Regions from separate parts of the Actinocorallia aurantiaca genome, predicted to be linked through region 2. Evidence: riboswitches for the same ligand, from Rfam matches in the RefSeq annotation. Region 2 holds a riboswitch; the other holds the start of a gene.
The links. Region 2 has a riboswitch for glycine ahead of gcvT (glycine cleavage system aminomethyltransferase GcvT). Riboswitches for the same ligand answer to the same signal wherever they lie in the genome.
Positions count from the first base shown of each region.

Region 1 (3,403 bases), on a different contig from region 2:
GCCGTGCGGGATGCAGAACGTCTTGTGCAGGTTCAGGTGCGAGACGTCCGCGCCGAACTCGCCGGGACGGGCCAGCCCGACCAGCGCGTTCAGGTTGGCGCCGTCGACGTACACCTGTCCGCCCGCGGCGTGCACGGCGGCGCAGACCTCGGTGATCGTCTCCTCGTACACGCCGTGGGTCGACGGGTACGTGACCATGATCACCGACAGGGCTGCGGCGTGCTTGGAGATCTTGGCGTGCAGATCGTCCAGGGAGACGTTGCCCTCGTCGTCGCACTTGACGACGACGACCTTCATCCCCGCCATGGCCGCGCTGGCGGCGTTGGTGCCGTGCGCCGAGGACGGGATCAGGCAGACGTTCCGGTGCGCCTCGCCGCGCGACTCATGGTAGGCCCGCACCGCCAGCAGCCCGGCGAGCTCGCCCTGCGACCCGGCGTTCGGCTGGACCGACACCTTGGCGTAGCCGGTGATCTCCGCCAGCCAGGCCTCGAGCTCGCCGATCAGCTCGACGTACCCGGCGGCCTGCTCGAGCGGCGCGAACGGGTGGATGTTCGCGAACTCCGGCCAGGTGATCGGCTCCATCTCGGTCGTCGCGTTGAGCTTCATCGTGCAGGAGCCCAGCGGGATCATCGAGCGGTCGAGCGCGATGTCCTTGTCCTGCAGCCGGCGCAGGTAGCGCAGCATCGACGTCTCGGACCGGTGGGCGTGGAAGACCGGGTGGGACAGGAACGTGCTGGTGCGACGGAGCCCCTCCGGCAGCGCCTCCGCCTGCCCGGCCGGGTCCGCCAGCGCGACGGCGCGGCGGAACCCCCGCTGCTCGATCGCCTCCAGCAGCGACTGCAGGTGCTCCTCGGTGGTGGTCTCGTCGAACGCCACCGCGACCGTCCGGTCGTCCACCAGGCGGATGTTGAACCCGGCCCGCCGCGCGGCCTCCACCGTGGCGGGGGCGTGGCCGGGGATCCGGATGGTGAGGGTGTCGAAGTAGTGCTCGTGGACGACCTCGAACCCCTCGACCTCCTGGGCTTCGATGGACGCGGCGAACGTCGCCGCCATCCGGTGCGTCCGCCGCGCGATCTGCGTCAGCCCCTCCGGGCCGTGGTAGACGGCGTACATGGACGCCATGACGGCGAGCAGCACCTGCGCCGTGCAGATGTTGGAGGTCGCCTTCTCCCGCCGGATGTGCTGCTCGCGGGTCTGCAGCGCCAGCCGGTACGCCTGGTTGCCGTCGGCGTCGACGGAGACGCCCACCAGGCGTCCCGGGAGCTGCCGCTCCAGCCCCTCCCGGACGGCCATGTAGCCGGCGTGCGGGCCGCCGAACCCGAACGGCACCCCGAACCGCTGCGCGGAACCCACGACGATGTCCGCGCCCAGCTCGCCGGGCGGGGTCAGCAGCGTCAGCGCCAGGAGGTCGGCGGCGACGACGACCTGGGCGTCGCGGGCGTGCGCCGCCTCGATCGCCGGCCTCAGGTCGCGGATCTTCCCGGACGCGCCCGGGTACTGGGCCAGCACCCCGAAGACCTCGCCCTCGGGCAGTCCGGCGTCCAGGTCGGCCAGGACCACCGGGATGCCCAGCGGCAGCGCCCTGGCCCGCACTACCTCGACCGTCTGGGGCAGCGCGTCGGCGTCCACCACGAACGCGCCGGGCTCCTTGCGGCGGGTCGCCCGCAGCGCGAGGGCCATCGCCTCGGCCGCGGCCGTGCCCTCGTCCAGCATGGACGCATTGGCCACGGACACCCCGGTCAGGTCCGAGACCACGGTCTGGAAGTTCAGCAGCGCCTCGAGCCGGCCCTGGGAGATCTCCGGCTGGTAGGGCGTGTAGGCGGTGTACCAGCCGGGGTTCTCCAGCACGTTGCGCAGGATCACGCCCGGAGTGATCGTCCCGTGATAGCCCAGGCCGATCAGCGAGGTGAGCACGGTGTTGCGGGAGGCCAGCTCACGCAGCCTGGCCAGCGCGGCGCTCTCGCTCAGCGCGGGCGGCAGGTCCAGCGGGCGGCCGGTGCGGATCGCGGCGGGCACCGCGGCCTCGGTCAGGGCGTCGAGGTCGGCGAACCCGACGGCGGCGAGCATCCTGTCCTGGTCGTCGGCGGAAGGCCCTATGTGCCGGTCGGAGAAGTCGAACTGCGCGGTCATGGACGAGCCTCCTGAGGCGCGGAAGAGGAAGGACGGGGTCGTAGGACCCCTGCTCCCCCTCTGTCATGGAACCTGAGAGCTTCACCCGGGAGGGTTTTCACCTTCGGTGGAGCCGTACGGCCCGCTTTCCAGAGACGCCTCGTCCATGCGGTCCTTTTGCCTGAGAGGTTCCGGGGAGGTTGCTCCTTCGGCGCTCCGCGCCGGCTTGCGCGGAGTCTCTCCCGCACGGGGTCGACAGCCCGATCAGTCTATCGGGTGGTCCTCCCCCCTCCCGCAGACGGCCCCGGCACGGAAAGATCTAGCTGTTCCGGAACGACCGGGACCCGTCGAGTCGTCCCGGTCCGGCATGATCACGCAGTGTCATGGACGGACTAACCTTTGGGGACGACCGGAACCAAGAGGACGGTGTAAGCGTGACGAGCACACAGGGCGACGCGGCCCTGGAGCCCCTGCCGTCCCCCGGGTCGGGGGCGGTGGTCGAGGAGCCCTCCCTGCCGGGACGGATCCGCAACCCGAGCACCCTGTTCCGCGCCCTGGCCTGCCTGGTCGGCCTCGGCCTGCTCCTGCTGCTGCCCACCCTGGCCACCCAGACCACCACCGGCCTGGAGACCGACATCAGCCGCGGCACCGAGCAGGCGCCGCACTTCCTGCTGACCCTGGCCGGGCTCACCGCGGGCTTCGGCGTCCTCGCCGTCCCCGTCGCGTTCGCCCTGGACCGCGTCCTGCGCCGGGACATGGTCCGCGTGCTGCTCGGCCTGTGCGCGGCGGTCGTCGCGCTGGGCGTGGACTTCGCCATCGAGGGCTGGGCCTCCGCGACCGGGCCCACCCATCTGACCGACGTCCTGGGCTTCACCAGGGCGGGCACTCCCCCGCTGCAGTCCGACCTCACCCCGGTGATCGCCTACGCCGTCGCGGTGCGCCTGAACGGCAGGCCGCGCTGGCAGCTGGCCATGTGGGGCACGCTGGCGCTGGCCGCGCTGGCCTCCCTGGTCGCCGGCTACTCCACCGCCCTGGGGATGGTCGCGACGTTCCTCATCGGCGGGCTGGTCGCCTACCTGACGCTCTACGCCCTGGGCATCCCCAACCCCAGGCCCACCGGCACCGCGGTGGCCGAGGTGCTGCGCCGGCTCGGCTTCCAGCCGCTCAGGGCGGCCCGCACCGACGACGGCACCATCGACCACCGCAGCTACCTGGTCGACCTGCCGGAAGGGCGGCTGGACGTCACCGTCCTGGACCGCGACCAGCAGTCCTCCGGCCTGCTCTACCGGGTCTG
Region 1 is NZ_BAAATZ010000017.1:32,061-35,463, forward strand. Features, by position in the region: gene gcvP (aminomethyl-transferring glycine dehydrogenase) at 1-2,130, opposite strand, end outside; glycine riboswitch at 2,269-2,364, opposite strand; gene ABD327_RS21115 (lysylphosphatidylglycerol synthase domain-containing protein) at 2,544-3,403, shown strand, end outside.
Region 1: it holds a riboswitch for glycine, as region 2 does, so the genes downstream of both, gcvP (aminomethyl-transferring glycine dehydrogenase) here and gcvT (glycine cleavage system aminomethyltransferase GcvT) in region 2, are expected to answer to the same signal.

Region 2 (3,403 bases):
GCTGCTGGCGGCCCAGCTCGGCCCTGACCGCCTCGTGCACCTCCGGGTCGACCTCGGACAGGTGCTGGAAAAGGGTGCTCATGCTTCCTCGATGATCTTGGAGTAGGCCTCGGCGTCGAGCAACTCGGGGTTGTCGTCGTCGATCCGGATCCGGTACAGCCAGCCCTCGCCGTACGGGTCGGCGTTGATCGTGGCGGGGTCCTCGGTGACACCCTGGTTGACCGCCACGACCTCGCCGGACAGCGGCGAGTAGATGTCGGAGACCGACTTGGTGGACTCGGCCTCGCCGCACGGCTCGCCCGCGGTCACCGCCTGCCCCTCCTCGGGCAGCGAGACGTACACGATGTCGCCGAGGGCGTCGGCGGCGTAGTCGGTGATCCCGACGGTCACGACGCCGTCCTCACCGTCCAGGCCCGAGACCCATTCGTGCTCCTCGGTGTAACGGAGCTGCTCAGGAACGCTCACTTGTCTGTTCTCCTGTAGAAGGGCAGGTCGACGACGTCGACCGGTTCGTGCTTTCCGCGGATGTCGACGGCGACCGGCGTGCTGCCGGTCCCGACGTAGGCCATGGCGATGGGCTTGCCCAGAGTCGGAGAAGGCGCTCCGCTGGTCACGACGCCGCATTCGGTGCCGTCGTCGCCGATGACCGCGTATCCCGCGCGCGGGACGCGCCTGCCCCGGGCGACGAGCCCGACGAGCCTGCGGGACGGCTCTGCCTCGGCGACGGCCGCGAGGGCGTCGCGTCCGACGAAGTCCTTCTCCAGCCGTACGACCCGGCCGAGACCAGCATCGTACGGGGTCAGCTCCGCTGTCAGCTCATGCCCGTACAGCGGCATGCCCGCTTCGAGCCGGAGGGTGTCGCGCGCCGACAGCCCGCACGGCACGACCTCGTCGCCGCCCGCCTCGACGATCTTCTGCCAGAGCGGGACCGCGTCGCCCGCCTCGACGAAGAGCTCGAAGCCGTCCTCTCCGGTGTACCCGGTGCGGGCGATGAAGGCGACCACGCCCCCCACCGTGCCGCTGATCATGGCGTAGTACTTCAGCCCGGCCAGGTCGGCGTCGGTCAGCCGCTCCAGGATCGCCTGCGCCTTCGGGCCCTGGACGGCGATCAGCGCGTAGTTCTCGGACTGGTCGTCGACCGAGGCCTCGAAGTCCGCGGCCCGCCGCCGCAGCTCCTCCGCGACCACGGGGGCGTTGGAGGCGTTGGCCACGACGAGGAACCCGTGCAGGCTGAGCCGGTAGACGATCAGGTCGTCCAGCACCCGGCCCTCGGGGTCGACGATCATCGTGTAGCGGGCGCGGCCGGCCTCCAGCGCGGAGGCCTTGCCGACCAGCGCGTGGTCCAGCGCTTCGGCGGCCTGCTCGCCTGTAACGAAGATCTCACCCATGTGCGAGATGTCGAAGATCCCGGCGCTGGTCCGCACGGCCTGGTGCTCGGCCGTCTCGGACCCGTAGCGCAGCGGCATGAGGTACCCCGCGAAGTCGACGAGGTTGCCGCCGAGCTCCTTGTGCAGCTCGTACAGGGGCGTCGTTTTCAGTGTCTTCGATGCATCCATCGAAGCGGGCTTTTCAGAGGCGTTGGACACCGCGGGTGAGCTCCTTGCGACCGGCACACGGCAGAACGTTTCCCATCGTCCCATCCGTACACCTGCTGAGTGGGCCCTCCCCCTCTGTCTCGCTTGCCTGAGAGCTTCACCCGTGAGGGTTTTCACCTTCGGCGGAAGGCTCACGGACCTTCTCTTTCCAGAGGCCGCCCACCCTTGCGGTCCTTGCTGCCTGAGAGGTTCCGGGGAGGAATTGCTCCTTCGGCGGCCCGGACCCGAGGGGCCCGGACGCTCTCCCGCAAGGGATCATTCGGCGCCGCTCCCACTATAGGGCCTGCTCTCCCTCCCGTCTCAGGACGCCTCCCTCCTGCGGCTCAGCCGGCCAGGTAGAGCAGGGCCACGGCGATGGCGAGCCCGCCCAGCAGCAGCCTCAGCGCCTTCTCGGGGAGCCGCGGCTGGAGGCGGGCGCCCAGATAGCCGCCCATCAGGCCGCCCAGCCCGCACAGGAGGCCCAGGGTCCAGTCGGGGGCGATGTCTCCGGGGGTGAGCAGGGAGAGGACGGCGTAGGTGGCGGCTCCCACGATCGAGGTGACGAAGGTGGCGGCCAGCGCGGCGGGGGCCACCACCGCGACGGGCATGCCCCGGCCCACCAGGATCGGGCCGAGCAGGGAGCCGCCGCCGACTCCGTAGATCCCGCCGACGACCCCGACTCCCAGCGCCAGCAGGGACACCGAGGAGCGCGACGGGTCCGCGGCGGGCGGTCCGGCGGAGGGCCTCACCGTCCGCAGGCACAGCCACAGCCCGAGCGGCAGCAGGAAGGCGGCCACCAGCAGCTTGAACACCCGGGGGCCCGGCAGGGCGAAGACCCTGATCACCGCCCCCACGACGACACCGGGGACGGTCCCGGCCAGCAGCAGCCGGGCCAGGGGGCCGGTCAGCTGCCCCGTCCTGCGGAACCTGATCAGCGCTCCGGGGCCCGCCACCACGTTGAACAGCAGGTTGGTGGGGGTGACCGCCGGGCTGGGCACGCCGAGCACGCTCAGTTGGACGGGGAGCAGGAACACCGCTCCGGACACGCCCACGGGCGCGGTCACCACCGAGATCAGCAGCCCGGCGCAGAGGCCGAGGAGGCCGGTCTGCCAGAATTCCCCACTCACCCGACCAGGATCACATAAAACTCCCGCCCCGGGAGCATGAGACCGGCGACGCTGTCACGCGTCGCCGGTCTCGAGCAGAAGGTCTAGCTCTGTTGTCTCGATCTCTCGCAGACCCCCTTCACTGACCGGAACATGGGACAGGATGTCGCTGGTACTGCTGATCGACACCTCCTGTGCGAGGACTAAGAGCAACTTGCTTAGAACTGTACGAAGCGTGGCGATGCCTTGCGCTCTTATAACCGGCAAATGCTGGTAGAGCACTCTTTAGGCGATACGTGTCTCCTGGTAGACCAGCCGGAACCGCAGGACGGCGTGCAGGTCCGGCATCTCGATCACCTCGCGGAAGCGCACCAGCGAGTCCTCTCCGATCCGGGTGAGCAGCAGCCCCAGATCGGCGCTCTCGTGGCAGAGGATCTGCAGCATCACCCGCGGCCTGGACCTGGTGCCGGTGAACCGGACGCGCACGTCGTGCACCCCGGGCATCCCCATCACCTCCCGGGTGAGGGCGGCCACCGCCTCGTTCGTCAGCGCCTTCCTGCGCCCGCCCAGCAGAGTGAGGCGGCGCAGCGCCGCGGCCCGCCCCTGGGCCAGCAGCCAGCACACCCCGAGCACCGCCGTCATGGCCAGCAGGGCCGTCACCACCGGCCAGAACCAGACGTGCCCGGCGATGAAGTCGGAGGTGCCCTCGCCGAGCACCGCCCG
Region 2 is NZ_BAAATZ010000004.1:8,951-12,353, forward strand. Features, by position in the region: gene ABD327_RS05680 (serine hydroxymethyltransferase) at 1-82, opposite strand, end outside; gene gcvH (glycine cleavage system protein GcvH) at 79-465, opposite strand; gene gcvT (glycine cleavage system aminomethyltransferase GcvT) at 462-1,556, opposite strand; glycine riboswitch at 1,661-1,753, opposite strand; glycine riboswitch at 1,754-1,853, opposite strand; gene ABD327_RS05695 (TSUP family transporter) at 1,919-2,701, opposite strand; gene ABD327_RS05700 (hypothetical protein) at 2,966-3,403, opposite strand, start outside.